4 regions of the Paenibacillus sp. HWE-109 genome follow, and region 4 is predicted to be linked to each of the others. Evidence: riboswitches for the same ligand, from Rfam matches in the RefSeq annotation. Region 4 holds a riboswitch; each other region holds the start of a gene.
The links. Region 4 has a riboswitch for ZMP and ZTP ahead of LOZ80_RS11680 (phosphoribosylaminoimidazolecarboxamide formyltransferase). Riboswitches for the same ligand answer to the same signal wherever they lie in the genome.

Region 1 (7,856 bases), 4.5 Mb from region 4:
GATATTTTGAAAATTAGCCTCGTGATTGGACTATTTCACATTATTATGCCTCTTATGGGGATGTTCATGGGACAATATGTCTCGTTGCTCCTTGGTAATGTAGCTACTGCGGCAGGGGGATGCCTGCTTATTCTACTAGGCTCACATATGGTGTATAGTTCGATTCGCGGAGAAGAAGCGACCGCCTTTGATCATAGAACGTTATGGGGGTTAATGATTTTCTCGCTTAGCGTCAGTATAGATTCGTTCTCCGTTGGGGTATCGCTGGGCATGTTTGCTACAGATATTGTACTGACAGTACTTATTTTCGGTCTTTTTGGCGGACTGCTATCGATTGCAGGCTTACTGGTTGGCAGACGGGTGAGCGGCTGGGTCGGTGAGTATGGCGAAGCTTTCGGCGGGCTGATTTTATTGGCGTTTGGGATCAAGTTTTTGCTATGATACAATGAAGATATAGAAGCTTTAAGGGAGGGATTTCAAGTTGCGAATTCTATTTGTATGTACAGGAAATACGTGCCGCAGTCCATTAGCAGAAGGTTTGCTGCGTATTCGGGTGCACCAAGAAGGGCTTGCGGCGGAGGTTCGTTCAGCAGGGGTATCGGCCATATCCGGCGGTCCTATTTCTCGGAACAGCGCATCGCTTCTGCAGGAAGCGGGCTTCAAGGATTCGCTGTCATCGCTAGCGATTCAGGAGTCGGAAGTACAGTGGGCCGACCTTATTTTAACCATGACCATGGGGCACAAAAGGACCGTCATTCAGCGGTTTCCTGATGCGATGGAGAAGACGTTTACGCTCAAAGAGTATGTGGAAGACGATACTCGTGTTCGGCAAGCGATTGAAGAGAGAGAGCGCCTCGTGACCGAGGTTCAGCTCAAGCAGGCTCTTTCGCAAGCCGTTTCTGTGGAGGAAAGAAGTCGGATCTACCAGCTCGAGCAGGAAATCCCTGACTATGACATATCCGATCCGTTCGGCGGACCTCTGGAGGTTTATCGGCAAACGGCGGAAGAGATCAGCAGCAGCTTGGATAAATTGGTTAAGAAAATCCGCACGTAGGAAATACGGATACATCTTTACACCTAAGCCGGAATGCGGTAAAATAGACCTATCAATCAAGACTCAATGTAACTGGCGACGAGTGGGAGCAACCACAATGGAGCATTGAGCTATACGGCCGGTCGCCTGGGCAAAAGAGCAACGCGCTTATTCTAGCGTGTCCGCTCTTTTTTTCGTTTTTAGCGCGCTTTGGGATATAATAGGATGGTCGAATTCGAAGAAGATGAGGAGCGTTCTATTCATGAAAATTGCCTTAGGTGCGGATCATGCAGGCTATCGTTTGAAAGATGTAATCATTCCTTTTATTGAATCATTAGGCCATCAGGTTATTGATTATGGCTGCAGCTGTGCAGATTCGGTGGATTATCCCGACTATGCGCTTCAAGTTTGTGAGCAAGTCGTTTCCGGCGGTGCTGATAAAGGAATTCTCATTTGCGGGACGGGCATCGGGATGTCGATTGCCGCGAATAAGGTGCCGGGTATCCGTTGTGCGCTTGTCCATGATCTATTTTCGGCGAAAGCAACGCGTGAGCATAATGACACGAATGTGCTTGCGTTAGGGGAACGCGTTATCGGCCCCGGCGTAGCCGAGGAAATCGTGAAAATCTGGTTGGAAACCGAGTTTTCCCAAGGTGTTCGCCACCAGAACCGCATTAATAAAGTGCAAAGCATCGAAGATCGCTTCACGGTTCAAGCGTAGGAGCGGGCGCCATCATGACAGATTCCATACTTCACCATGTTGCTGAAGGTTTGGAAACGAATCTTCGAGAGTTGATCCAAGTAGGCAGCCTGCGGCCAGGTCATATTCTGGTCATCGGTACGAGCACGAGTGAAATCCTCGGGCATCGGATTGGCACGTCGGGTACGCTGGATGCGGCGAAGCCGATTTATGACACGGTGCAGCGCATTAGCCGCGAATTCGGGCTGCATGTTGCTTTTCAATGCTGCGAACATCTGAATCGTGCTCTCGTTATTGAAGAAGAGCTGTTGCTGCTAACGCCGCAGCTTGAGCCTGTATCCGTGATCCCGGTTCCCAAAGCCGGTGGCTCCATGGCCTCTTATGCCTATCGCCACTTCGCGAAGCCCGTGGTTGTGGAGACGATTCAGGCCCATGCGGGTATCGATATTGGCAGTACCCTGATTGGGATGCATCTGCGTCGTGTCGCTGTTCCTGCAAGGCCGCCAGTGCGAAACCTTGGTCATGCTTATGTGACAATGGCGTTCACACGGCCCAAATTGATTGGCGGTATCCGAGCTGTTTATTCGGCAGATACAGCTGAGCAGCTATACCAGACAGCCGCACCAGATGCGGATTGTTAACTTATTCCCTCGGTGAATGATGATTAAACAGATATGACTATTTTCTAGGAGGAATTTCCCATGACAAGTTTTCTGAACAAACAAGATCCGAAAATCGTAGAAGCAATGAACCTTGAGCTTGGCCGTCAACGCGACAAAATCGAGCTGATCGCTTCTGAGAACATCGTAAGCCAAGCTGTTCTTGAAGCAATGGGTACTGTACTTACGAACAAATATGCAGAAGGCTACCCAGGCAAAAGATACTATGGCGGCTGTGAGTACGTAGACATCGTGGAAGATATCGCTCGCGACCGTGCGAAAGAGCTTTTCGGTGCTGAACACGCGAACGTTCAACCGCACTCCGGCGCACAAGCGAACATGGCTGTTTACTTGGCAGCTCTGAACCCTGGCGACACGGTGCTTGGTATGAACCTTGCACATGGCGGTCACTTGACGCATGGCAGCCCGGTGAATGCTTCCGGTATTCTTTACAACTTCGTCGCTTACGGCGTAAGCGAAAAAGATTTCCGCATCGACTACGACGATGTTCGCAAAGCGGCATTCAAACATAAGCCTCGCATGCTTGTAGCTGGCGCAAGTGCTTACCCGCGTACGATTGATTTCGAAGCTTTGGCATCCATCGCTAACGATGTAGGCGCATTGTTCTTCGTCGATATGGCGCATATCGCAGGTCTGGTTGCTGCTGGTTTGCACCCGAACCCAGTGCCGCACGCGCATTTCGTTACAACAACAACGCACAAAACGCTTCGCGGACCACGTGGTGGTATGATTTTGACGCGCAAAGCTTGGGCTGCAGCGATTGATAAAGCGGTATTCCCTGGTTCCCAAGGCGGTCCTTTGATGCACACAATCGCAGCGAAAGCTGTTTCCTTCGGTGAAGCTTTGCAGCCGGATTTCAAAGTATACGGTCAAAATGTCATCAACAATGCACAAGCATTGGCGACAGCTCTTACGGCTGAAGGCATCAACCTAGTTTCCGGTGGTACGGATAACCACTTGATGCTGATCGACCTTCGCAACCTGAACATCACGGGTAAAGATGCTGAGCACGTGCTTGACGAAATCGGAATTACAGCGAACAAAAATGCGATTCCTTTCGACCCAACTAGCCCGTTCATTACAAGTGGTATCCGTTTGGGTACGCCGGCTGTAACGTCCCGTGGCATGGGTGAAGAAGCGATGAAAACGATCGCCAAAGTTATCGGTCTTACTTTGAAAAACCCGAAAGACGAAGCTGTATTGGAAAAAGCTCGCGGTCTTGTGAAAGATTTGACAGCTCAATACCCGCTTTACCCAGGTTTGACTTACTAATTTTTAACTTATAGAAGAGAAGCTGTCTTTAGGTAGATGATATCTGCTTGAAGGCAGCTTCTTTGTGTTTTTTCAACTTAATAATAATGATCCTGCTGCCAAGCGCCAGCGATCGGATGGACGGGAAGCGTCGGAAGCTTTAACTCCTGAGCAGCGATACGGAGATAGGCGATGTTATATGCAATATCTGTCTGCCGGGTCGAGTCAAAATAACTCAGACGAGTGAGATCTGATTGGTAGAGCGCCGCATCCCATCTAATCTGGGAAATGGAGCGGTGGATGACTTCTTCGGGAAATCCGGTTTCCAGGCTGAAGAACTTGGCTGCTTTGTTAGGCTGTTCCCGCATGAGCCGGTTCGCCAGCAGGTGGGCTTTCAAGTAGGCAACGACCAAGTCCTCATGGGCATGGGCCCAGCCTTCGTCGGCGACGACGCTTGCCATGAAACCAAGCCCCAGTTCTTTGTCAAAAATGGATTTGCCAACACGCTGATGATGCGCCAGGCTGAGGAACGGCTCCCACATAATCGAAGCGCTCAATTTGCCCTGGTGCAGGCTCTGCATGCTTTCTTCGATGGAACGATGAATAATGTTGAGCTCGGTCATATGGTAGGATTCGAGCATCTTCTTCAGTCGAAACTCCGCGTTGGTGCGGAAAGTCGTCGCAATGGGCAGCGTGGCCAGCTCGGAGATGTTTTTCAGGTTCAGGCTCGTAGGGACGACCATCCCGAACCCGTTGCCTTCCGCGGACTTGCCGCCAGCAGCGAGCAGAATGGGACGGAAGTCCGGCAGCAGCCGACTGATGGTATGGCTGACAGAGAGGGCGTAATCGCCGAAAGTAGCCAGATGAATGGTGCCGGCAATCATACCTTTCACGAGCTCCATGCCATCCTTGGCTTGGTGCCATTTGATTTCAATCCGATTCTTGGGGCTGATGCGTCTTAATTCTTCTTCCAAAAGTCCAAACTCCTTGATGATGAGCGGACTCCACATATGGGTTGAGACCGTCGTGTATCCGATGGTGAGGGTCTGGTTGGCAGTCAGGCTAGGAGCCGCTTGTCGAACCTGACCGAACTGCCTGTACCAGCGGACCACTTCGTTCTTGTCAAAATAGATTTCTTTCCCGATCTTCATACTGGGGAGTTGTTTGGTCTTCCGCCAGCGATCTATGGTGGAGCGGCTGACATCCAATTCATTCATGACTTCACTGATATGGATTAAATTAAATTGATCTTTGATCATGTGGGCAACCCTCCTAGCTGTCAAATGATGGGCATTTTCTTCATTTCTGTTCATTCCTCTTTGATCTTTATCATTCAGTTGACGCCAAAAAGAGGGCGTGCTATTTTGTATTAAACCTAGTATATCGATATGAAATAAGGTATTTCAATCTTTTTATTAGAAATAAATAAAAAATAGCTGGCTGGACGACCGGAGGCTAAGAATTTCCCCCTTTATAACAAGGTGGATTCTTAGCCTCTTGTTTATGTCTGATGACAGAGAGGAAAGGTGTTGGGGACGCACATGGGGACAAGAAGAGGGCAGCTGCATCTGGCGTTGTCGGTACAGGGTGCCGGGTATTATCCGGGGAGTTGGCGTCATCCGGAAGTCAAAGCAAGGCAATTGCATGAACCGGACTATTTCTACCGTATCGCACAGCTGGCAGAGCGGGGGAAGTTCGATCTGCTATACCTGGATCGCACTTCCATTGCCGCGCAGCTTCGTGCCACCGGCACGGAGCCGGGGCTGCTGCTCGAGCCTTTCACTTTGCTGGGGGCGCTAGCGTCAGTGACTGCGCACATCGGGCTTGGCGCAGCGATATCGACTTCGGTGACGGAGCCGTTCGCGGCTGCCCGCCAGTTGGCTGCGCTCGACCATCTGAGCGGCGGGCGAATAGCGTGGCTCGCCAGCGCCACGGACTGGCAGGAGCCGCACCGCCGCTATGGTGGTCCGCCTGAGTTGTCGGCTGCCGAGCGTCAAGAGCGCCGTCAGGAGTTCATTGAAGTCGCAGAGCGTCTATGGGACAGCTGGGAGGACAGTGCCGTTATCATTGATAAGGCATCAGGCCGATACATCGACTCGGAGAAGGTGCATCTCATCCACCACACAGGTCCCCACTTTCGGGTGCGCGGTCCGCTAAGTATACCTAGACCGCCGCAAAGGTACCCTGTTCGTCTTGGTCTGAGCAGCGACCAGGGGAACGTGAACAGCGTTGATGCGGAGATTCTTTTCAGTTCCAGGCCAACTATCAGGGCTGCTGCTGATTTCTATGCCAAGCTGGGTAAACAGCGGGAATTCTCCGGGCATTCGCCAGGCAATAGGAAAGTGCTGACGACGCTCTCGCCGATTCTCGGCAGGACGGAGGAGGAAGCGCGTCAGAAAGCGGCAGAATTGAGAGGTCTTGTCGATCCCCATGCGGCGCTTGCGCTGCTGTCTGATTTGTTGGAGGTGGATTTGGCAGCCTATCCGCTGGATGGCCCGCTGCCTGTGATCCCCGCCTTGAGGGCTGCAATGGAAGCAGTGGAGATCACAGCTTCAACGCTGCGCGAACTTACGGGTAGTGTGCTGGAATTAACCGGTACCCATGTCTTTGTAGGAACACCGAAGCAGCTGGCAGATTGGATGGAGGCTTGGTATCAAGCGTACGGAAGCGACGGCTTTCATCTCCAGTTCCCGCTGCTTGAGAGCGGTCTTACGGCATTCGTCCAGGACGTTATTCCTGAGCTGCAGCGGCGCGGGCTTTTCCGAACAGCCTATACAGCGGCAACTCTGAGGGAGCAGGCAGGGCTAACATCGACAGATAACGAGCGAATCAGCAAGGGGGTTTAACGTATGGCAACAACCAAAAAACAACTGCACCTCGGCGTCTTCCTTCTCAATGCCGGTCAGCATACAGGCGGATGGCGCCACCCGGAAACGCAGGCAGAGCGGCTGTTGGATATTTCTTTTTATCAGGATTTCGCCAGACTGTCAGAGCGGGGGAAATTCGATACGATTCTAATACTGGAACAGATCGCTATTGGGGAGCAGAACGAGCGAGTCGCGGAGGAACGCTCCATCCCTACGCTGGATACGCTGACGCTGCTTTCCGTGATGGCTGCTGTTACGGAGCGGATTGGCCTGACGGCAACACTTTCTACTACGTATAACGATCCGTATCATGTAGCTGCCCGATTCGCCACGCTCGATCATCTGAGCAGAGGCCGTGCGGGCTGGAATATGGTGACTTCGCAAGACCCGCGCATTGCGTCCCAATTCAGCAAGGATGCCCATATGGATCATACGCTGAGGTATCAACGGGCGAATGAATTCGTCGAGGTCGCGATGAAACTCTGGGATAGCTGGGAAGTGGATGCGCTGGTTGCGAACCGGGAAGCGGGCATCTATCTCGATCCTGCCAAAGTGCATGATATCGATCACTCGGATACACATTTCTCCTTCAGCGGCAGTTCCTACATTCCCCGGCCGGTACAAGGTCATCCTGTGCTGTTCCAGGCAGGGTCATCAGGAAGCGGTCTCCAGTTTGCCGCTCGCAAAGCGGAGGTTGTCTTCACCGCACAGGATAATTTGCATGATGCCCAACGCTACTATGCGAACCTGAAGGGGATGCTGGAGCCTTATGGACGCGATGCAGCGAAGTTTCATATTTTGCCTGGACTCGCACCTATTCTTGGATCTACAGAACGTGAAGCCAAGGAGCGGCAGGTTTATTTCAATGAACTGGTGCTGCCCGAAATTGCGGTACGGAACTTGTCCGGCACGATTGACGTCGATTTGTCGTCGTATCCATTGGACGGCCCGTTCCCCTACTGGGAGATCGATGCCGAGGCCAACAACAGCAAGAAGAGCCGCTTGCAGCTATTGAAAGATTTGGGACAGCGCGAGAAATGGACGGTTAGGCAAATGAGTCAGCACGTCATATCAGCTGGCGGCCACCATACTTTCGCTGGAACGCCGGAACAATTAGCTGATTTGATGGAATCATGGATCGATCAGGCTGCTTGCGACGGATTCACGATTATGCCTTCCCACTATCTTCGAGGGTTAGAGGAGTTTGTGGAGCAGGTCATTCCGATATTACAAAAAAGAGGGCGCTACCGCATCGAATACACAGGTCATACCCTGCGTGAACATCTGGGTCTGACTTCCCCGGCCAATCGCTGGTCCAAGGTTCA
Region 2 (7,856 bases), 2.1 Mb from region 4:
GTGTCGACCTTGTTCATCCCATGGATCATCTATCTCTTCATTGTTGGTCAAACGACATTGGCAATCTGGCTCAGCGCCATCTTGCTTGTCGTGATTCTTGTCAGACAAATCATGGAGCCTAAGATTACCGGGGAATCCTTGGGGGTATCGGCTTTTACAACTTTAGCCTTTATGATTCTCTCGCTTTCTCTGTTTGGAATTGCAGGCGTGATTCTCTCCCCTGTCCTGATCATCTTGATTAAAGCCTTACATACGCAAGGATATTTACAGCGCTGGATTCGCAAGCCTGAAGATGAATACGTCGAAGGCCGACTTCCCTACGACGGACCTTAAATGAACAAGAGCCTTGAGATTCGGTTCCATAACCGGAGATCAAGGCTCTTATTCTATACACGGTGTCTGCTGCGGTAGACCGATGGCGCCATGCCGATCTTCTGCGTGAAGACGCGGCTCAAATAAAAACCATTCTCATACCCGCACTTCGCGGCTATGGCTTCCAAGGTTAAGGCCGATCCCTCGAGGAGATGCCGCGCTCGCGTAAGGCGAATTTCATTCAGAAATTCGGACGGTGTCTGAGCAAAGGCCCGGCGGAATTTGCGGGTAAATTGAACAGCGGTCAGACCAAGGCTTACAGCCACATCCAACATGGATAAGCGTTCGTAGGCATGCTCCAGTAGAAACCTCCGCGCATCCTCCATGAGCTCATCCGATTCAGAAATCTTGTCATCGCTTAGCGCCCGCTCCATGGCAACGATACGAATCAGATCATTCACCATATGCTGTCTATGCATCGTGCTCTCTTCGTCCCAACCCTGCAGTTGTCTTAGATAGCGATAATTGGAGAGTAATCGATCTTTATCTTGAATCGACAGCTTGCCAGCCCAATCGCCTTCTTCCTCTGCGCTTCGTTCTGACAGCCACATAAACTGCAAGAAATGAAAGGAAAGGGGCTCCAATGTTTGGCGATGGAAAGCTGTTTGAGGTGGACATAGCACCAAATCTCCGAAACTGGCTTCACCTTGATGCTCACCTATTCGATAAGCAAACCGACCTTCTTCTACCGCAAATAGCGTCCAAAGCGGGTAATCATCTACCTCCAACATGAACTCCGTCTTCTTATGCCAGTATACATGCCCAAGAAGCTTCAATGACAGATCGTGAGAGCGCATCCAACCGCCTCCCCCATAATGAAATAAAGTATATGCTTATTGTAACTCTCTGCATGTTCATTGGGAATCATTTATTTTATGATGAAATCAAATACATTCCATTCAACAGCGAGGTGCTTAGTTATGAAACATGAAATCGTATCATCCGATATTACCGTAGTTGGCGGCGGTCTAGCAGGCGTTTGCGCGGCTGTTGCAGCAGCCCGATTAGGTCAAACTGTCTCTCTTGTTCAAAATCGTCCGGTACTTGGCGGAAACGCCAGCAGTGAAGTTCGCGTGTGGGTGTGCGGCGCCACTTCCCATGGTGTACACCGCAATGCGCGTGAAACTGGCATTATGGGTGAGATGTTCGTCGAAAATCAGTACCGCAATATCGATGGAAACCCTTATATCTGGGATCTGATTGTGCTTGAAAAAGTGAAAGCAGAAAAGAATATTACGCTTTTCTTAAACACAGATGTTCATGAAGTTGATGCAGATGGGGATGAACACAGCCGCACGATTCGATCCGTCACAGGCTGGATGATGGGGTCTGAACGTCGGATTCACTTTGACAGCCGCGTTTACCTAGACTGCACGGGGGATGGCCTTGTAGGCTTCTTGGCAGGCGCCAAGTTTCGTATTGGCCGCGAAGCCCAAGAGGAATTCAACGAAGAATGGGCTCCGCTTGTCGAAGATGATATCACGCTCGGAAGTACGCTGTTGTTCTACACCAAGGATGCTGGCCGTCCGGTTAAATATATCGCACCTAGCTTCGCCAAAGATATCACACAGACTTCAATCCCCATGAAACGTGTCATTCGCAGCGGGGATAATGGCTGTTCGTATTGGTGGATTGAATGGGGCGGTGAACTGGATACTGTTCATGATAATGAACGCATTCGCGACGAATTGTCCTCCGTTATTTACGGGATATGGAATTACATCAAAAATTCCGGTCAATTCGACAGCGACAATCTCACGCTCGAATGGATCGGTTCCTTGCCAGGCAAGCGGGAATATCGTCGTTTCGTTGGGGACTACGTGCTGAATCAGAACGATGTTATCGCCCAGGAACTGTTCGCTGACCGCGTTGCTTTCGGCGGTTGGTCCATTGACCTGCATCCGCCGCAAGGCATGTATGCCACTGTGAGCGGCTCGAAACATATGCATATGGATGGCAGCTACCATATTCCTTTCCGCTCGCTCTACTCCGTCAACGTGACGAATATGTTGATGGCAGGACGCAATATCAGCGCGTCCCACGTGGCCTTCGGCACTACGCGCGTCATGGCAACCTGCGCTGTCATCGGCGAAGCCGCCGGCACGGGAGCCGCTCTTTGCGCGGCGAAGGGCATCTCGCCTCGCGAGCTGCACGACGGCCACCTGGGCGAGCTGCAGCAAACGCTGCTGCGCCAGGACGCTGCTGTGCTCGGCCTGAAGAACGCGGATGCAGCCGATCTCGTGCGCAGCGCGGCCGCCGTGAGCGCATCCAGCACGCTGACCCAGCTTGCGCTGGAGCAATCTGCGTCTAGCCTGGCATTGGATACGCACATCGCTTTACTCTTGCCGGTAGATCCATTCATAGAAGGCGTAGAACTGCTCTTAGACGCTTCGGAAGCTACTGAGCTGACTGTTGAGCTTTGGAGCACAGGAAAGCCGCAGAACTACGTTCCTGCTAGTCTGGTGAGTTCCATCCAAGTTGCTGTCCCGCAAGGATCACAGCAATGGGTGACGGCTCCGCTTGCGTGGCACCCGGAAACGGCACAGAATGCTTTTATTATTCTGAAAAGCAATCCCGCTGTTTCTGTTCATCAATCCGCCCAACCGCAAACTGGGGTCCATTCATTCGCCTACGGCAGCGAGAAGTCGGCTGATTTCGGCGATATGCATCATCACCAGCCCGTGGTAGACTGGCGTCAGTACCAATTCGTTCGAAGCCCGATCTGCTTCCGCTTGCTCTCGCCTACGGAGGCATTTGCACCAGATAAAGCTTCTGATGGCTATAAGCGTCCTTATGGCGGACCTCATGCTTGGTCATCAACTTCCTTACAAGTCTCCAAGCCCGAATGGCTTGAAGTGAGTTGGACAGAGGCTGTCCATATCCAGAGCGTGCATCTCACATTCAATGATGATGTCAATGAGGATTTAATTAACTTGCATCATCATCGAACAGAATTTGAAATCATTCCGGAACTGGTCAAATCTTATAAATTGCAAGCCTTCAAGAGTGGCGAGTGGACGACCGTAGCAGAAGGAACTAACAATCACACTCGGCATCATGTTCATGCGCTGACAGCCCCTGTGACAACGGATCGAATCCGTGTTCTTATTGAGGCTACGAATGGCTCTGAGCGAGCTGAGATCGTGGAAATTCGCTGCTACAGTTAATCTGGATGCTCTAGATGCTAAGCTTGCGTTTTACAGGGCAGACGATTATGATAAATATAATTGAAAGTTAATGTGTAACTGGCGGAACATGGATATCCATGGGGAAGCACATTGATGCATATGCCGTACGCCTGGGCAGAGGTAAGGGGAGTTATCCCCTTGCCTCTTTGTGTTTTTATCATCCATTCGAAGGGTTGTGGCAAGATGAATTCTGACAAATTGTTATTGGACGGTACCCGCGTTGCCCGTCAGATCCAACAAGATTTAGCCATTAGAGTCAGCCAATTAGCGGCAAAAGGCATCCAGCCCTGTCTGGTTACCATCCTGGTTGGTGATGATCCGTCTTCGGAAACCTATGTGCGCATGAAAGGCAATGCCTGCCGTCGTTTGGGGATTCAATCCAGACGCATTCATCTCGCGCAAACGACGACAACGGAAGAACTTATTGCTGTCATCCATGAAATGAACCAAGATTCCTACGTTCATGGCATTCTCTTGCAGCATCCGGTTCCGCCTCAAATTGACGAAAGAGCCGCCTTTGAAGCCATTAGTATTCATAAAGATGTGGATGGCGTTACGATGCTGGGCTTTGCGCAAAATGCTTTTGGCGAAGCCAGCTTTCCTTCCTGTACCCCTGCGGCGATCCTAGCCATATTGGAAGATTATCAAATCCCTATCGAAGGCAAGCATGCCGTCGTTATTGGCCGCAGCCCAATTCTTGGCAAGCCTGTTTCCCTAATGCTTTTGAACCGAAACGCAACGGTCACCATCTGTCATTCCAGGACAGTCGGTCTCGATCATATCGTTGGATTAGCAGATATTCTCGTTGCTGCAGTAGGCAAACCAGCCTTTGTTCAAGGATCTTGGATCAAAGAAGGCGCCATTGTGATTGATGCCGGATACAATGCAGGGAATATCGGCGATGTCGATTATGAGGCTTGTCTCACGAAGTCGAGTGCGATTACACCTGTTCCAGGCGGCGTAGGTCCGGTAACCATAGCCATGCTGCTCAAGCACACCGTGGATGCGGCCGAAAAGGTAGGCCAGTAACCATCGTGCGACATTATTTTCTTTTTAAAATAGGTCTTAATAACCCTTGTTTAACCTAACATGGTGTGTTATATTAAAAGTGCGACAAATCAAGGTTTTCACTTCAAAAAGTTGACATAGGAGTGATGAAAATGGGCCAAAAATCCATTCAAATCTCGCAAGGTGAAGAAGTTATTCGCGTAGAGATGACTGTTAAGGAAGCGCTTGCTTTAACTGGAGCCAAATTTAGTCAGAACCACAAGCTAGAAACAGATGCCATCAAGAAGCTAAAACAAACATTGGAAGACAAGCTGCTCACTCCCAACCATTAATTGTATAGATCTATTCGGCTTATCGCCCTGACTGACGATGTCTATCGTCTGGCAGGGCTTTTATTTTTTTATCGTATCAAATTCCTTCGAATGCTCATAATAATCTCGCACTCCCAAAACGTACATCAAGAGGTGAAATACAATGTCTGAAGGTCATAAACAGCAAGGACAAGGCAGCAAAAACACTACAACACGCACACAGGATCAGAAAAGCGGAAAAGGTCATAAATAAGCACACAATGAGGAGGTCAACCCATGCTAGATCAGCTAGAAAGTAATTACGATTGCGCCAATGCTGGTTCTGACCTGCATCAGCTCAAACAAGAACTTGAACAATTCCAGAGTCAATCTGCCGGTTCTGGCAACGAGCGTGATGAGCATCGCAACCGACTGGAAAATCAAATCCGCTTTATTGAAAATAAGTGCTCCATCACGCGCGAACATAACCCGCAATAAGCGAAAAGTCCATGGCTCCTTTTGGGAAGCATGGACTTTTTCATTAGTTTAATTTGCGTCTTGTCAAAATACACGGAACCCCTTTACCCATAGCCCCCGGCTGAGACATTAAAGATAAATAACGAAGTCCCCTTGTGCAAGGTGTCTTGCAAACGGCGCAAGTGGACGATTCTACCATTCTCATCGTGTACTGCACTCTGGATGACAGTTCCTTCTTCTTGGATACCTTGCCCTTCCCTTTAGGTGGTGCCATATTCACGCCTCCCAACAATTTCCTCCCTTCAGTATATGAAGCTTGGTCGGAACGGTTCTTGGGGGGCAAGGTCAAGTTCAAGCTACTTGTCTAACGACTGACAGCTTGCAAATCCAAAGCAGTTAATAGAATCGGCACTATTTCAAAATAGAGGGAAGAAAATGTTTCTATTGGCAGGGGATTCTCCCCATAGCCGACTTCAATCGTGAAACCGGGCTTGCGAAACTGTTGGATATACCAGTCCTTGTAGCCTGCGTCACTTTCTGACAGCTTAACAGCTTTATAGTTGCTTGCGAGCGACAATCGCTCCGCATAAGATTCAGACTCTGGGGGTTCATAGCCGCGATAATTCCAATATATTTCTCTACCTTGCGTATGTAAGGCCAAGACGAGTTCGAAAGCGTGATTCTCCGTAAATTGGGCCATCGCCGCAGCCTCCGGCTCAGTCAGTGGGGCTTCCCCGCCGTAATCCCGCTCCCCCGGTCCCAATTCACCTCTGCGGGCAGCCTCCTCTTCCCAATGTGCCGGGAACTGGTCATTCAAATCTACCCCGCGGATATTCGCTTTCCAATTGCTGAAATCCATGCATCCGCCGTTCCACTCCAGCAATATCTCACGGTACGGATGTTCTTCCGCTACACCTTGCAGAACGAGATCCACGCCATCGGGGTTCACCATCGGGACTATCCATAAGGAATACTCGGCAAGAAGCCGTCTAATATTGCTGCCCTGCCATGCCGTACCTCTGGCATAAGCGCAAGCCAGATCCTCCACAAACTGCATCAGCAGCGGTGTCGTAATCCACTCATTTGCATGAAACGCTGCATTCATATGCAGTTCTCTCGCACCCTCACCGATTCGCAGGGCAGGTATAGGTTTCCCCATGACACTTTGACCGATCATTTCAAAATGCAGAAAAGGATATATCTTGCCAAGTCGATTCAATTCCTCCCAAAGTGTTGCATATCCGTATCCTAACACACGACCACCTCACAGCTCAGTTATCTACTTCGTAGGATATGAATATGCCGTCAACCTTAGAATCATGAGGCATCACCAACAAAGCAAAATAGACCCAATCGGGTCTATTTCGCTCGTTCAATTAAATAATCGTCGGCACCTGCCATACGACTGGCGTTATGGAGATCTGCTCTTTGAGCCAGCCTTCGGCAATTTTCTTGAAACGTTCAGGCTCGCCGCTGCAGAAAAATTGATGAATCGGGAGGAATCCAGACGAAGCCAGCAAGTTCTGATGGTAAAGGATTGTACTGATTTCTCTTGCAGTCTCGTCTGCGGAAGAAATCAACGTGACGTCCGGCCCCATGACACTTGAGATCGCTTCCGTCAGAAATGGATAATGCGTACAGCCAAGAATTAAACAATCCATAGGCTTTCCTGCCAACGGTCTAAGTGATTGTTCAACCACCTCTAGCGAGCGTGTAGGATCGAACATTCCTTGCTCAACGAAAGGCGCTAATAACGGGCACGGCTGGCTATAGACCTGAATTTGCGGAGAAATAAGTCTTAACGCCTGTTCATAGGCTTTGCTTCGAATCGTTCCATCCGTACCAATAACCCCGATAATTCCGCTTTTAGTATGCTTGATGGCCGCTCTGGCGCCTGGCGAAATGACACCAAGCACAGGAATTAATACGCGCTCACGGATATCGTCTATGGCAACTGCAGTCGCCGTATTGCAAGCGATAACAATCATTTTAGGATTAAATTGTACTAAATAGTCAACGATTTGTCGTGTGAATTTGCGCACTTCTCCGGCAGAGCGAGGACCATAAGGACTTCGTGCTGTATCTCCGAAATAAATGACTTTTTCTTGCGGCAGCTGTCTCATGACTTCTTTTACAACAGTTAATCCTCCGACTCCGGAGTCCAGTACGGCTATCGCTTGCTGCACACCTATCCGCTTCCTTTGCCGCTTAATGAATTACGGAACCACATGGATAGAATATGAACGTACAAGCTGAAAGGTACCTAGGTGAAGCACTCGGTTTTCTGGTCTGTCACCTATTTTTTGGACTCGAGCTCATTCACAAGGCCGAATTCGTAACCTTTTTTCTTAATCTCTTTGCAAATGCGAGCCAGCGCCTGCATATTTTCCTCTGAGCCCTGATGCATCAAAATCACATTGCCGTCATGCAAATTGTTCATAATGTCATTGTAGGGATCCTCAGCTCCGTTCGCTCTTGGTTCCCAATCCCGCATGGCTGTAGACCAGAAGACAGACGTATA
Region 3 (7,856 bases), 990 kb from region 4:
GACTCGGTCCGGGATGACAATTATGATTGTTGTCGGCAGTTATCTATTGGCAAGCGGAACACTTACACTTCCCGTCTTTCTCCTATTTTTGTTGGTGGGGAGCCGAATTTTTGAGCCATTGACCCTGGTGCTGATGAGCTATGGCGAAATGCGCTATTCCGCTTATAGTGCGCAGCGAATTATGGATGTGCACAGGGAACAGCCGATGCAGGGGACTTACAGCATAAAGCCGTATGGCTCGATTGTTTTCGATCGGGTAACCTTTGGTTATGATGCTCATTCGCCTGTGTTGAAAGACATGTCTTTCACCATTGAGCCCCGAACGATCACAGCCTTGGTGGGGCCTTCTGGCAGCGGGAAGAGTACCGTAACCCGCCTCATTGCCCGCTTCTGGGATGTAGATCAGGGGTCGATCAGCATTGGCGGGCAATCGCTCCGTGATGCCGATCCAGAGAAACTTTTCAAGCATATTTCGATGGTATTCCAAGATGTGTATCTGTTCCAGGATACCATCGGCAATAACATCCGAATCGGGAATATGGAAGCTACTCAGGAAGAGGTAGAAGAAGCAGCCAAGCGTACGTGCTGCCACGAATTCATCTCCCAATTGCCACAAGGTTATGACACGCCGGTGGGAGAAGGTGGCTCCACGCTATCAGGCGGGGAGAAGCAGCGACTTTCCATTGCGCGCGCATTATTGAAAGATGCCCCGATCGTGCTGCTTGACGAAGCGACGGCCTCGCTCGATCCCGAGAACGAATCCGCTGTGCAGCAGGCCATTAATGAGTTGGTTGCGAATAAAACTCTGATTATCATCGCCCACCGCCTAAAAACCATTCAAAACGCAGACAGCATTCTAGTGCTGGATCAAGGTCAGCTTGTTCAAAGAGGCACGCATAGCGAGCTAATCTCGCAGAATGGTATTTATGCGAATCTATGGAATTTGCAGCAGGATTCTGATGGTTGGCAAGTGAAGTAGCGGAAGATGTGCAGCTTTTTTGCTCCTCCTCCTAAGCTAAACAGGAAAAGCTCCTGCTATTTTATCGATTTCCGCCTGAAAAGTTGGATTACATGGAAAAGCTCCCTCTACTTCTGATGAATGCTCGCTGAATTGCGATATTCTCAGAAGATAGAGGGAGTTTTTCCCGTTAGATGGCGGAATAGAGTGGTTTTGACAAAAATAGCAGGAGGAATTCCTGTTAATAGTTTTGTAGATATCACAGAATATAGCCCTGCGCGATAGTAAGGATAGTCCATCTTCACTTGTACTTGCTGCACAAACCCGGAATCCGTAAGGGATTCAACGACAAACAAGCCTAAGTAGCGGAAGATGTGCAGTTTTTTTGCTTCTCCTCCTAAGCTAACAGGAAAAGCTCCCGCTATTTTATCGATTTCCGCCTGAAAAGTTGGATTAAATGGAAAAGCTCCCTCTACTTCTGATGAATGCTCGCTGAATTGCGATATTCTCAGAAAATAGAGGGAGTTTTTCCCGTTAGATGGCGGAATAGAGTGGTTTTGACAAAAATAGCAGGAGGAATTCCTGTTAAATTAGTTTTGTAGATATCACAGAATATTGCCCTGCGCGATAGTAGGGATAGTCCATCTTCACTTGTACTTGCTGCACGAACCCGGAATCCGTAAGGGATTCAACGACAAACAAGCCTAAGTCGAGCGAGGCCGAAACGCCGCCTCCGGTAAAGAGATTTCCGTCTTTGACAAGGCGTGTTTCGATAACCTCCGCACAGTAAGGGGCTAATAATTCATAAGCTGATGGATTGGTTGTGGCCTTCTTGCCTTTAAGAAAACCGGCTGCCCCAAGCAGCAATGCGCCTGTGCAGACAGAAACTTTGTAAGTCGCGGCAGATGCAGTTTGGAGCCATGCGATAAAGTCAGCATCATATCGTAGTTGACGGGTTGCAAATCCACCGGGGACAAATACCAAACCATAACCGGAAAGATCGGGAGAGACACGATTAGCTTTCATTGTTAACCCGCGATCATCGGTTATTTCCTCTTGCATGGCACAGAAGTCCCAGGAAACATCAGCTTTTGCCCCCAGTATCCGCAGCCAAGTAATTGCTTCATAGAACCCTGTGAAGTCTAGCGTTGTTACACCATCAAACAAAACGAAGGCAATTTTCATAGTGATGCACCTGACCTTTCTATTGTCCATAAAACAAAAAAAGCACTTGATCTGTGATCAAATACTTTGCCCAGGCGTACGGCTGTCTGCAATGTGCTCCCTCATGGTACCCCATGTTTACGCCAGTTACACATCGGTTCAATTACAAGTATTTTACAATTGTTATCCTAAAACTTCAATCTCATTTTTCGAACGAACAGCAAGACTTATTCCTGTGTTATCCCCATATGAATGGAAGAGGAGTTTGCACTCAGGCGAATAGGAGTTTACAGGGAGGAGGGGGTCCATGCATGAAATCCGTATTAAAATTGGAATTAGAAGAAGCGAAGGTCATGATAGAAGCGGGTATTGAAGCAGCAAGAGCGGCCGGCACAGCGGAGACGATCTGCATTGTCGATGATGGCGGGTACTTGATTGCGTTGGAACGAATGAATGGCGCTCGGAATACGAGTCCGGACATGGCGATTGCCAAAGCCTTCACCGCCAGCGGTCACAGGCGTTCGACGCATTTATTCACGCAGCCTGGGGGGCCGGCGACGATACATGGGGAAGCTTTTGGCATACATGCGATGATGCCGGGCAAGTTTGCTATTTTCGTTGGCGGCATTCCTATTGTGGTTAATGGAACTGTCATCGGGGGTGTCGGTGTCAGCGGAGGGGCCGGGGAAGATGATATTGCTGTTGGTGTTGCTGCACTGAAGGCGCTGCAGCGTCATTTGGGGAATTCTTATACGGTTCTAACGGAGCCGGATATCAAAAAGTAAGCGATTTAACGAGCCCCAAAGGGGCTGCTTTCAAGTAGATATAACTACTTAAAGGCAGCCCTGATTTTTATCCCAGTAGACCTCTTACATATTGAATGGTGGCATCCAAATTATCATCGGAGACCATCTCTAACGAAATATCAACGCCTGGCTTGGCTTGATGAAGCTTGTCCAGAAAGGATTTTGTTTGGAAAATACCATGCCCTGAGCGCACGGCCTCGAGTGTATCACTTTGCACGTTAACATCCTTCAAATGAGCAAGAACGATCCGGTCTCCGAAGGCAGCAAAAGCTTGATCGAGAAATGCTTCCTGCGATTCAATTGCCGCGATCGGGAGCAAGTTGACCGGATCAAAGACGACGCCCAGATTGCTGGAGGGAACTTCTTCCAGAATCCGTGCCATTTTTGCACTGCTGGACAGTGTATGTGTGGCAACAGGCTCCAAACCGATGAAAACACCCCAGCGTTCCGCTTCCTCTGCTAGTTCCTCGACGGTTTGTTTAAGTGTCGTCCAGCCAATATCTTCATAACGCTCAGCATCGTGAGCGAGATAAGTCGTTAATTCAGCGGTTTCTGTTGCGACGATGGAAGTCCCGAAATCTCGGGCAAATCGCAGATGCTCTTTGAACCGATTGATCTCAAGACGCCGCTGCTGCGGGTCTGGATGAATCGGATTGATATAGCAGCCGAGTACGCCGATACGTATGCCAGAACGATGAAACTGCTCGCCGATATGGTTCGCTAGTGCGGGACTGAGTTTGCCAATACTTGTGTCGATATCACGAATCGCTTTGCTGAGCGCCAATTGTACGAAGTCGACGCCTCGTCCGCTAAGCTTCTCCGTTAGTTGCTTCAGTGGCAGCTGTCCGACTGTATGAGCTAACGTGCCAATCCCCATTATCTCGCCATCCATCCGCCGTCCACGCAAAGCACGTGACCGTTCATATAGTCTGAAGCTGTGGAGGATAAGAAGACAACCGGACCTTTGAGATCCTCCGGAGATCCCCAACGACCTGCCGGAATACGATCGGTGATCGATTGTGTGCGTTTCTCGTCTTTTAGAATTGGTGCTGTGTTGTTCGTTGTCATATAACCAGGAGCAATCGCGTTGATCTGAATGCCTTTTCCAGCCCATTCGTTGGCTAGCGCTTTCGTCACGCCGGCAATCGCATGTTTGCTCGCTGTATAGCCAGGCACGTTAATACCGCCTTGATAAGTGAGCATGGAGGCGATATTGATGATTTTGCCGCTGCCGCGTTCAATCATATGGCGTCCAATCAATTGGCATAAGAAAAAGGCGGAGTTCAAGTTTAAGTCAATGACGTCATGCCAATCTTGACGGCCATGATCAACAGCTGGCGTACGGCGGATGATGCCCGCATTATTCACGAGAATGTCGATACTGCCATAGAAACCGATTGCTTTATTCACAACATCCTCCAGGATGTCTTCGTTGCTAAGATCTGCCGCTATCAGTTCGGCTTTGCCGCCCAACGCGCGGATAGCTTCTACAGTTTGTACGCTTTCGGAAGAGGAAACGGCAATCACATTCGCGCCAGCTTCAGCAAGTCCGATGGCCATCGCTTGACCAAGACCGCCGGAAGCGCCGGTTACGAAAGCTGTTTTGCCTGCTAAATTAAAAAGTGTCATGAACAATGCTCCTTATCACTAGTGAGTTACAATCGGAACGCCTGCTTCTGTAAACTGTTGGGCTGTTTCGGCGGGGAGCGAACGATCCGTTAGGATCATGGCTACCTCAGATAGCGCCGCAAAGGTTCGCAATGCGCATTGACCGAATTTGTAATGATCGACAACGCCATATACGATAGCACTGGACTTAATCAAGGCACGCTTATAATCGACAAGATCACTTGTATAGATCGTAAAGCCATGCTGCAAATGAACGCCAGTGGCAGAAATAAATGATTTCTGAATGTTGAGCTTGCTTATATACTCCGAAGCTTCAGGACCTGCAAGCATGTTGCGAAGCCGGTAGCCTCCCGGTACCACCAAGCGGATCTCATCTTTGTGGACAAGCTCTGAGATGATATAGAGATCATTGGTGACAACAGTAAGCGGCTGATTATCCAGCCGCCTAGCAATTTCTAATGTTGTGCCGCCGCCGTCGAGGGCAATAATGTCTCTGGGCTGAATGTAGCGCAGAGCGAGCGTGGCAATCTCCGATTTCTGATCGGCATGCTTGATATTCGGCTCTTTGGCCGAAAGGATGCCCAGCTGATCGCTCTGGGCTAGCATCGCGCCGCCGTGAATGCGGAGAAGCAGGCCTTTTTCCTCGAGTTTGGCGAGATCCTCGCGAATCGTTTTGCCTGTCACATCGAGTCGCTCGCTAAGCTCGTTAACGGTGACTTCTTTCTGTGACAGCAGGATTTCCATGATAGTTTCATACCTGCGTAATGGGTTCATTGGTTGTCTATTTAAGGTCTTTCATCGCGACTGGGTCCATATCGTCGAAAATTTGATTTTCGCCGGCCATACCCCAAATGAATGTGTAGTTATTCGTGCCTACACCGCTATGGATGGACCAGCTTGGGGAGATTACCGCTTGCTCATTGCGCATAACAACGTGGCGCGTTTGTTGCGGCTCGCCCATCATATGGAAAACAACCGCATCTTCCGGCATATCGAAGTAGAAGTACACTTCGGAACGGCGGTTATGCGTATGAGAAGGCATCGTGTTCCACATGTTGCCCGGTTTCAACAGCGTCATGCCCATAACGAGTTGACAGCTTTGTGCGCCGCCTGTGTGGATATATTTATAAATCGTGCGCTCATTGGACGTATTGATACTGCCTAAGTGAGCTGGTGTAGCTTCACTGATGGAGATTTTCACTGTTGGATACGTTTGGTGCGCTGGTGTAGAGTTGAAGTAGAATTTGGCTGGATCAGCGGCATTGTCACTTGCAAATGAGATTTCTTTGGAGCCAAGACCGATAAAGATGCCATCCTTGGATGCCATGTTGTATACGGTGCCGTCAACTGTAATTGTACCAGGACCGCCGACATTGATGATGCCGATCTCGCGGCGCTCCAGGAAGTAATCAGCGGCCATTTCTTTCTTGTCTGCTTGCAGTTGAAGCGAACCTGTAATCGGAAGAACACCACCGATAATGAAACGGTCTACGTGAGAGTATACAAGTGTAATCTCATTAGCTGTGAACAGCGAATTAATTTGAAACTCAGCTTGAAGGCGTTCCGTATCAAATTGTTTGACTTCATTAGGGTGGGATGCGTAGCGAATATCCATGGGTTAATCTCTCCTTAGGTTGGTTTATTTGTGTTGATATACGTTCATATAGGTTTAATTTACTCCAATCACCCAGATTAAGCAAGGGTTTTCCGTTTGTTGTTTCAAATCTTGCCTATTCGGTGAATAAAGGGGACAGAAGATGTAAACAACAACCTTACAGGAGGTTATTCTATGGATAAAAGTCATTATTTTGATCGTGTATGCAACGATACGATTCCAACTCAACCAGATGAAGAGGGTACGACATCCACGGATATGGTGAGTGAGGCTGTCGAGGAAATCATGGATAATGTAAAAAAAGCGTTCTCGACCGACGATCCTGAAGATCGTGATTAGAACGCGAATCGGAATAGGGACCGTCAGGGGTGACTTTCAACCTCCTGACGGTTTTTTATTTGCGGCTGCTCCAAATTATGGTTGAATAAATATACTTATAAATGTATAATTATGCAATGTTGTTTATAAATAAACATTCAGAAAGGTGATGTCAGCGTGGAAAATGTCAAAGAGCGTACAGAGGAACTTCTGCATGAAGCGAACTCATCAATTTTATTTGTAGCAAATCGGCCTCAGATCGTGATGGAGCATGGCGAAGGAATGTATGTCTGGGATACGGAAGGGAAGAAGTACTTGGATTTTATCGGCGGTTGGGCGGTCACTGCATTAGGGCATTCTCCCAAAGTCATTGCAGATGCCTTAGTGCAGCAAGCGGGCAAACTGGTTAATGTGAGTCCGGCTTTCTATAATAAGCCGATGATTGAGTTCGCCCAGTTGCTTACAGGGCTGAGCGGGTTAGAGCGTGTATTTTTTGGCAGCACGGGGGCTGAGGCCAATGAAAGTGCTATTAAGCTTGCACGCAAATATGGCTCCGTCCGTAAAGGCGGAGCGTATGAGGTAATCACAGCGAACCGCAGCTTCCATGGCAGAACACTGGCGATGATGGCGGCTACCGGCAAACCTCAGTGGGAGCAAAAGTTTACTCCGCAGATGCCTGGCTTCGTCAAGGTGCCTTTTAATGACATCGAAGCTGTCCGTTCAGCAATAACACCTAAGACATGTGCGGTTATGCTGGAACTTATCCAGGGAGAAGGCGGCGTTCATGAGGTCAGTCTGGACTATGTGAAGGAACTGCGCAGTCTCTGTGACGAGCAAGGAGTGCTGCTGATTTTCGATGAGATCCAAACCGGACTTGGTCGAACAGGCCGGATGTTCGCTTTCGAGCACTATGGTGTAACCCCGGATGTGCTAACTTTGGCCAAAGGAATTGGCGGCGGGTTCCCGCTTTCAGCAATGCTGGCCAAAGAAGCGTTTAATTTGTTCGAACCTGGGGATCAAGGCGGCACTTATACAGGGCAGCCGCTGGGGATGGCTGTAGGGTTGGCCGTTGTGGGCGAGTTGATCGAGCGTAAATTGCCAGCGCAAGCGGCCAAACAAGGTGCCTATTTGCAAACTAAGCTCCGTGAAGTTCAGGCCAAGTATGGCTTAAGCGGTATTCGCGGCAAAGGCTTGCTGCTTGCTTTTGATCTTCCAGAGCCTCGTGGTGAGGAATTGGTAGCAGCCTGTCTAGAGGCTGGATTATTAATTAATTCCTCAAGCCCGCAGACGATTCGCTTAATGCCAGCTCTTGTCGTTACCGATGAGGAGATCGATCGGATGATGAGCATTTTATGCGCTGTGATGG
Region 4 (7,856 bases):
ACCTTTGAGCCTTATCGGCTGGGTTCACAGCCGGTAGGAACAGTTACTTCGGCTACCTATAGCACCTATCAGAGGATTACTTTCACCGATGGAACCGATGTTTACGTCAGGTTGTCTAGCAGCGGGCTCGTCCAAGCTGGAAACATGCAATTCGACGGGGTTGCTGCTGCTGTAAAAGGAGATAACATTCTCCTTGTAGGAGGCACGAAGCTCATTAAGGATGGAGTCACTTTATTGCAGACAGATAAGCCTGCAACGATCACCCTGAATACCGATGAGCTTTCGATCTCGAGTGCGACACAAGTGCAAACACAGATTTATGCACAAGGTGTCAATATGCTGGTCAATGAGAACGAGGAATCCATTCCGCAGGGCGGCAACGTTGTTGAAGCGATTCGTTCGCGTGGGGTCTATTGGAGCAAGTCCGGCAATGTGCTGACGGTTACAGCCGAACGCGGAGAGCACCGTTTCAAGCTGCATCCGGTACAGCAGCCCGGAACGCAACCGCCGTTTACACTTAACGTCGAAGTAGACGGGGTGGCTTCAACAGTAATGTTGCAAACATATGGAACGTACATGGGAGGCATCGTCGGATGGGGACAATTGACCAATGTACCGATTGGTCTTTATGAGGTGCTGGAGGCACCTGCAGGACTTCTGTTCCAGAAATTCGGCTCGCCGAAGCCCATCTTGTATCTGGATGCGTTTCCCAAAGTGTTCCTGCTTCAGAACGGAGGCACGCTGCGGTTAAAAACAGCTGGCACCGGTTCGATAACGCCATCCTTGCAGCTGGATGATTTTAATACCGTTAAAGAGGAACTCGACGTTTTCAAAGAAGCGGAGTTTTTTGAAGAAACTAGCGGTGGTGGTACTGTCGGAGTTTATTCGACACGGAAGTTTCTGTCCAATGGAGCCGGTGTTGCCGACTGGAATTTATCAGGACAAAGCATCTCATGGAAGCTGAATGTGCCAAAGTCTGGCCGATACGATCTCGTTCTCAAATATGTCGCCGGCTGGGGTCTTCCGGACAATTATGGGACTACGCGTCTGATTAAACTGGGTGACGGCATCTTTACGACGAAGGCTCTGAAAACATATGACTGGGGAACCGAAAGCCAGTACTGGAAGGCACTGCGAGTCAGCACCGGCCAATACCTGGCACAAGGGACTACGGATTTAACAATATGGAACGTGGCGGGACCGATGAATCTGGATTGGGTCGGTCTGGTCGAGGTAAAAGATGATACGACCGCACCTGTAACGACCACATCGTTAGCTCCTTCGCAGCCGGATTGATCTAAAGGCATCTAGGCAAGGAGGATGAATCAGCAGTCCTCCTTGCCTGAATAATTGGATAGGAAACATTTTTCAGGAAATTAAACTTTTTTTCATGTAATCGAATAAAGTTGATGTTTTCATGGCATTCATTTATTTACCTAGCAGCCGCCTTTATTTATGATGATGGAGTCAAACATAATTTAATTGATTTGCATACAGAAAGGGGGCACCCAATGAAACATGTAAAAAAAAGCAGTTTTGCCATCACCATGATTTTATCTTCCATTCTGATTGTCACGGGATGCAGCAGCAATGCCGATACGAAATCGGGAGCAAAAGATAATCAACCAAGTTCGGATTCACATTCTTCCCCAACAGCCAAGCTTCCGGAACCGGCTACGATTCGTTTGTTTACGGAAAATTCGACGTCATGGCCGCCAAAACCGGATTGGGGCGTATGGAAGTGGGTGAAGGAAGAGACGAATATTACTGTAAAGCAGGAATTGGCGTCAGGTCCTGAATCACTGTCGCTTTCCGTTTCATCGGGAGACATGCCAGATGTATTGTCCGTCTTCCCGGGAGAAGTACAGAAGTTCGGACCGCAGGGGGCGTTCTTGGATTTATCTAAACATCTGGATAAAATGCCTAATGTGAAAGCCTACTTAAAGGCGAACCCGGAAATCCGCGAGCGGATTACGATGCCGAACGGAGAAATTTACAGCATCATTAATGACGGAGCGGGTGCGGGCAGTCAAATGGTGTGGTTTTACCGTGAAGATATTTTCAAAAAACACAATCTGCAGGTGCCGAAGACGTGGGATGAGCTTTACGAAACATCGAAGAAACTGAAAGGGCTGTATCCGGATAGCTATCCGTTCGTCTTCCGCCATGGGGTTGGCACATTGGACACGTTCGGTCCAGCCTTTGGATTCTACCCCGGCTTATATCAGGATCCAAATACAAAGAAAATGGACTACGGCATGAAACAGCCAGCAGCCAAAACGATGATTGAGAATTTAAATAAATTCAATAAAGAAAAGTTAATTCCGCCTGACTGGCTCACGATGGACTATAAAGCATGGACACAATTCATGACAACGAATAAATCATTCATCACCGTTCAATTTATCGGACAGATCGAAATTATGAACAGTCAGTTGAAAGAAGGCAATTTGAAGTTTATGGCACCACCCATTGGTATCGGTACGCAGCCGTATCTCCCAAAAGGCGGCACCGAGGAATATGGATTTGCGGTTGCTTCTAAGACCCAGAAGCTGGATGCTTCCCTTCGTTATCTGGATTACATCTATTCAGAGAAAGGCAAGGAAATCCAAAGTTGGGGCAAGGAAGGTGAAACCTATACCACCCAAGGGGGTAAGCGCAAGTTCAAGGACGTGTACAAAGAAGCCAACGATTTACGCCGGGAATCAGGTATTCAAACAGCGGGTACGTATGGATGGTTTGACTTTCATGCATGGCTGTCCCTTGTCAAAGAAAGTGAGCAATTCTCCTATCAGGAAGCTCCTAAATATCGATTCCCTACATACAACAGACTGCCTGTTCTGACACTGGAAGAAGCGGCTTCGGTCACTGTTTCTAATGATCAATTGTACAAATTTTACACAACATCAATAAGTAAATTTATTTTGGGTGATACACCGATGAGCGAGTGGGATAAATTCACCCAGGATCTGGATAAATACGACTTGAAGAAACTTCTCACTACGTATCAGACCGCATTGGACCGACAAAAAGCGAATGCAAGTAAATAAGGGATGAAAGAACAGAAGTAAGCATGATTTGCTTATATCGCTAGGAGTGGCTGCAGTGGCATATTTTTCATTAATTTTAGCGGTACTCATATGGGGTTTGTCTTATATATTCATGAAAGATGGAACGGCTCAGTATCCGAAGGATTTGTTTCAATTATGGCGGTATGTGCTTGTGAGTGCGATCTACGTCATTATTTTCTACAAATCGATCAGGAGAATTAAGGCGAAATTGTGGGTAGCAGGCTTGTTCAAACTAGGGCTGGCCAACTTCGTACTCAGCTTTTTTTCCATATATGCGATACAATATACGACTCCGACGAGGATCGTCATGATTAATAGCCTGATCGTTGGCGTTGTTCCCTTATTGCAATATATACACTATAAGACGCAGATTAGTCTGAATGAGAAAATGGCAATAGGCATATCCTTGATAGCGATAACTTTTTTGCTTGAGCCATACAAGCTGACTCTTCAGATCGGAGACGTACTGGGCCTCATAGGTATGATTGGGTATGCCTATACAATTGTAATTATGAATCAGTTATTGCAAAAGGAACAAACTTCGGTCATTCAGGTTTCTTTTCTTACCGTAGCGGGTTCGGCATTCTATTTTGGTTTGGTTGCCGTGTATTACGGACTGTTTCATTCTGAATGGTTCTCTGCACAAATAATACCTAGAGATGTCCATACAATTGCAGCAATTGCGTTTATGATCGTCATTGTTTCTATATTTTCCAACCTATTGCAATCGATTGGACAGAGAAAACTGTCATCGGTTGTTGTAGCGATTGTGTTTTGTTTGGAGCCTGTTATAACAGCTGTTTTTGATTACATCCTGCTTGGCAACGTCCCTTCAACAGGCATCATCATTTGCGGATTTCTGCTGGTTCTTGCTACCATAACGGCCTCGATGAAAAAGGTGCGAGCAGAGACATCAGTAGGTGCATGAGTGACAAGAAAAAAACTGCGCTTTGCAGTTAATGGGAGCTGTTGAATCATCGTCGACGCCCCAAAAGGATCCTTCTTTCCCGGTCTATTTATAAAGATAGACAAATAAACTAATGCCCTCTTTTTTGATATGGTAGTTCTTAAATGGTGTTTCGTTTAAAAGTGATTCAAAATCTTTTATTGTGTACGCACCTTGTTTTAGGAAAGTTTTAAATGCGAATTTCACAAAATGCTTGTCAAATCCTTTCATTCCTGTCTGTTTAATCTCATTGTTAATATCTTCAGAGGTTGCCTCATGATTCATGTCGATGATTAGGGATGTTCCACCTTCTTTCAGCACTCGATGCATTTCACACAGCGCCTTTGACGGATCCTTAAAGTTCTTGAATGCAGCACTGCAAACAATAAAATCAAAAAAGTTATCTTCGGATGGTAGATTAGATGCGTTACCTTCCTTAAAATCAACGGAGACATTTGCTTCTTTTGCATTATTTTTTTCTATTTTCACAAAGTCTGCGCTTATCTCGACTCCTGTAACGTTAAACCCTTTCTTGGCGAGTTCAATCGACAAATAACCCGGCCCAGGCGCAACTTCCAAAATATGTGCATTTGTGCCGACTAAAGCTGCAACTTCATTCGCGTAATCTTGCATTTGAGTCATTCGACTTTTGCGAGAATTCTTATCGTACCACTTTGCAGTTAAGCCATAAATTCCGACATCTTTATTTTTTCGTTTGTTTTTCATCATATACATATATCTCCTTTATAGTGAAATCGATTCCTTTTGCATCTTATCGATTTCATTATATGGGATGGATTAGCGTGCCTGAACCATCCGACGGATGAAATGCAGCTCCGTCTTCAGACGGAGTCGTCTTAATTGAATAACCAAGAGAATTGGAACAACATGAGCATCCATATGCATTGTAAATAATGACTCCATTGTGTAAAATTGTCTTAAGAATTAATCTGTGTGTTACTGGCGCGAACATGGTGAACCATGAGGGAGCACGCAGAATAGCAGCCGTACGCCTGGGCAAAGTATTTGGACTAAAGTCTGAATACTTTTTTTATTTTCTGAGAGGGGTTTTTTGAATGGAAGATATTAATCTGCGGTATGGAATGAATCCACATCAAAAGAAGGCAAAGATTTATTCTGGAGAAAAACTACCTATAAAGATCTTAAATGGCGAGGCAAGTTACATTAACTTTTTAGATGCATTAAACGCTTTCCAACTAGTTCGAGAACTTAGACAAAGTATCGGTCTACCGGCAGCAGCATCCTTTAAGCATGTAAGCCCAGCTGGTGCAGCTGTATATTCTCCGTTGTGTGACTCGCTTGTTAAATCTTATTTTGTTGAAGGCTTAGAGCTATCCCCATTGGCCAGCGCTTACGCAAGAGCCAGAGGGGCGGATCGGATGTCTTCGTTTGGTGATTGTGCGGCTTTTAGTGATAAAGTTGATGTAACAGTAGCGAATTTACTCAAAAAAGAGGTCTCCGATATCATTGTTGCACCAGGATATGACGAGGATGCTCTGATACTTTTAAAAAAGAAAAAGAACGGAAATTATCTCATTTTAGAGATCGATCCTGATTATGTACCCAATCCAATCGAACAAAGATCAGTCTACGGTATTACAATGGAACAAGAAAGAAATGATGCAGCGATATCGGTAGAAATCTTCAATAACATTGTAACCAAGCAGCGAATAATTCCTGATAACTCTAAAAGGGATCTTCTCGTTGCAATGATCACCCTCAAATACACACAATCAAACTCTGTTTGTTTTGCGCTTGACGGACAAACCATTGGAATTGGTGCAGGGCAACAATCACGAATTCATTGTACGCGACTTGCAGCTGAAAAAGCTGATAATTGGTGGTTAAGACAACATCCAATCGCACAACAAATGGTTTTCCGTGCCGGAATATCCCGTACTGAAGTAAATAATGCCATTGATGGTTGGACGAATGAGGACTTTACACCTGCCGAAGAAAAGCAATGGAAACAATATTTTAATAGGGTACCTGAACGACTTGCGAAGGCAGAGAAACAAAATTGGTTAACAGGCTTAAAAGAAGTTTCATATACTTCTGACGCTTTTCTGCCTTTCCGTGATAATATTGACCGGGCTGTTCAGAGTGGAGTGAGGTACCTGGTCCAAAGCGGTAATTCGTTGCGTGATGAGCAAGTTATTGAAGCTGCAAACGAATATGGAATTGTAATGGCCTATTCGAATATCCGTTCATTTCATCATTAATTTGTCACTAATTAAAGTTGAAGTACTTGATCCTTACAGCTAAATGATGTATATTGTTTTAAATTGACATTACAGCAGGTCTAAAAAAGGAGGAGCCATGTCACCACGTACCAAAGAACAAAATGACGCGATCCGGGAGATGCGGATGGACCAAATTATGCAAGCGGCTGCGGAAGTATATTTGGAAAAAGGCATTCAATTGGAAATACGCGATGTTGCGGTAAAGGCAGAGCTCGGCTACGGAACTGTGTATCATTACTACAAAAATAAGCACATGCTGTTGGAAGATTTACTGTGGGATGCCCTGAATCGAACGGAGTCGGCAGTGAAGCCCGCTTTGACGGGGGACAGTGACAGTTTGCTTAAAGCGGAGTCGTTCTCCAGGTTGCTTCTGCGGGAGTGTATCAAGGATCCTTCCGTCTTTATTTTGTTAAAAACGGTTGCAGATAATTTCCATCACTTCCCGGGAAACCGGTTCATTAAGCTGTTTACCGATTTTCAGGAACGAATCTATTTGCCGTTTGTGGACATGATTCGTGAAGGGATCGGTTCCAAATCACCAGAGAAAACAGCTAATTTGATATTTGGCTCGCTCGTTGGCTGCGCAGCATTGAACATCCACCACAATATGCGGAACGAGATGGATGTGGAAGGGTTCGTCGACATGATTTTTTTGGGCATACAATCAAAGGAGAGATGAATGGAATGATCATCCTGAAATCGAGAGCAGAAATTGAAGAAATGAGAAAAGCCGGCGGAATTGTCGCTGCTTTTCATCAAACAATCGCAGGTATGATTCGTCCGGGTGTCACGACGCTCGATATCGAGTCGTTCGCGGTGCGGTTCCTGAAGGATAATGGCGCCAAGGCTTATACGATAGGCTACAACGGCTATCCATTTGCGACATGTGCGTCTGTCAATGACGTCATTGCCCATGGTTTTCCGAACCGGAAGCCGCTCAAGGAAGGCGATATCGTCACAATTGACATTGTCGCGGAAGCTGATGGCTGGATCGGCGATTCAGCTTGGTGTTATGCAGTTGGCGAGGTGTCGGAAGAAGCGCGTAAGCTGATGCAGGTAACGAAGGAATCCTTATATCTTGGTATCGACAAAGCTGTCGTCGGTAACCGGATCGGCGATGTGATGCACGCGGTTCAAACCCATGCCGAGCGAAACGGATTCTCGGTGGTGCTCGATCTTCTCGGTCATGGTGTAGGAAGGGAGATGCACGAGGAACCTAATTATACCCATGTCGGGAATCCGGGCAAAGGGTTCCGCTTGAAGGAAGGGATGGTTCTTACGATCGAGCCGATGCTAAATGCCGGAAAAGCGTTAATGACGATTGATGCCGACGGATGGACAGCCAGAACCGCTGACGGCTCGCTTTCCGCACAGTACGAGCATACAATTGCCATTACTGCGGATGGCCCGATTATTTTGACCGCACAGTAATAAAATCTTCTTACAACTAACGATATGAGTGGACTTGGGATAAGGCGGGACACATGCCCCTAATAATTCATTGCCGATGATGGTCAGCAGCTTGGCCGAATTCGCCAAATTTCCGATTACGACCGGCGGCCTACTTGTTCGACA

Region 1: it holds a riboswitch for ZMP and ZTP, as region 4 does, so the genes downstream of both, rpiB (ribose 5-phosphate isomerase B) here and LOZ80_RS11680 (phosphoribosylaminoimidazolecarboxamide formyltransferase) in region 4, are expected to answer to the same signal.
Region 2: it holds a riboswitch for ZMP and ZTP, as region 4 does, so the genes downstream of both, LOZ80_RS21230 (bifunctional 5,10-methylenetetrahydrofolate dehydrogenase/5,10-methenyltetrahydrofolate cyclohydrolase) here and LOZ80_RS11680 (phosphoribosylaminoimidazolecarboxamide formyltransferase) in region 4, are expected to answer to the same signal.
Region 3: it holds a riboswitch for ZMP and ZTP, as region 4 does, so the genes downstream of both, LOZ80_RS16520 (DJ-1/PfpI family protein) here and LOZ80_RS11680 (phosphoribosylaminoimidazolecarboxamide formyltransferase) in region 4, are expected to answer to the same signal.

What each region holds. Positions count from the first base shown of each region.
Region 1 is NZ_CP091881.1:7,384,596-7,392,451, forward strand. Features, by position in the region: gene LOZ80_RS31695 (manganese efflux pump MntP) at 1-441, shown strand, start outside; gene LOZ80_RS31700 (low molecular weight protein arginine phosphatase) at 482-1,054, shown strand; ZMP/ZTP riboswitch at 1,113-1,193, shown strand; gene rpiB (ribose 5-phosphate isomerase B) at 1,296-1,754, shown strand; gene LOZ80_RS31710 (TIGR01440 family protein) at 1,769-2,374, shown strand; gene glyA (serine hydroxymethyltransferase) at 2,435-3,685, shown strand; gene LOZ80_RS31720 (helix-turn-helix domain-containing protein) at 3,763-4,977, opposite strand; gene LOZ80_RS31725 (NtaA/DmoA family FMN-dependent monooxygenase) at 5,206-6,510, shown strand; gene LOZ80_RS31730 (LLM class flavin-dependent oxidoreductase) at 6,514-7,856, shown strand, end outside.
Region 2 is NZ_CP091881.1:4,988,493-4,996,348, forward strand. Features, by position in the region: gene ytvI (sporulation integral membrane protein YtvI) at 1-333, shown strand, start outside; gene LOZ80_RS21220 (AraC family transcriptional regulator) at 387-1,169, opposite strand; gene LOZ80_RS21225 (FAD-dependent oxidoreductase) at 1,293-3,539, shown strand; ZMP/ZTP riboswitch at 3,604-3,683, shown strand; gene LOZ80_RS21230 (bifunctional 5,10-methylenetetrahydrofolate dehydrogenase/5,10-methenyltetrahydrofolate cyclohydrolase) at 3,744-4,589, shown strand; gene LOZ80_RS21235 (hypothetical protein) at 4,721-4,900, shown strand; gene LOZ80_RS21240 (DUF2524 domain-containing protein) at 5,156-5,356, shown strand; gene LOZ80_RS21245 (hypothetical protein) at 5,400-5,609, opposite strand; gene LOZ80_RS21250 (M14 family metallopeptidase) at 5,700-6,590, opposite strand; gene racE (glutamate racemase) at 6,712-7,521, opposite strand; gene LOZ80_RS21260 (polysaccharide deacetylase family protein) at 7,632-7,856, opposite strand, start outside.
Region 3 is NZ_CP091881.1:3,869,000-3,876,855, reverse strand. Features, by position in the region: gene LOZ80_RS16525 (ABC transporter ATP-binding protein) at 1-979, shown strand, start outside; gene LOZ80_RS16520 (DJ-1/PfpI family protein) at 1,544-2,143, opposite strand; ZMP/ZTP riboswitch at 2,205-2,283, opposite strand; gene LOZ80_RS16515 (GlcG/HbpS family heme-binding protein) at 2,434-2,907, shown strand; gene LOZ80_RS16510 (sugar phosphate isomerase/epimerase family protein) at 2,975-3,820, opposite strand; gene kduD (2-dehydro-3-deoxy-D-gluconate 5-dehydrogenase KduD) at 3,805-4,557, opposite strand; gene LOZ80_RS16500 (DeoR/GlpR family DNA-binding transcription regulator) at 4,576-5,331, opposite strand; gene kduI (5-dehydro-4-deoxy-D-glucuronate isomerase) at 5,339-6,172, opposite strand; gene LOZ80_RS16490 (hypothetical protein) at 6,347-6,511, shown strand; gene LOZ80_RS16485 (aspartate aminotransferase family protein) at 6,668-7,856, shown strand, end outside.
Region 4 is NZ_CP091881.1:2,878,531-2,886,386, forward strand. Features, by position in the region: gene LOZ80_RS11660 (heparinase II/III domain-containing protein) at 1-1,296, shown strand, start outside; gene LOZ80_RS11665 (extracellular solute-binding protein) at 1,512-3,050, shown strand; gene LOZ80_RS11670 (DMT family transporter) at 3,106-3,999, shown strand; gene LOZ80_RS11675 (class I SAM-dependent methyltransferase) at 4,084-4,746, opposite strand; ZMP/ZTP riboswitch at 4,964-5,043, shown strand; gene LOZ80_RS11680 (phosphoribosylaminoimidazolecarboxamide formyltransferase) at 5,094-6,260, shown strand; gene LOZ80_RS11685 (TetR/AcrR family transcriptional regulator) at 6,358-6,960, shown strand; gene map (type I methionyl aminopeptidase) at 6,966-7,712, shown strand.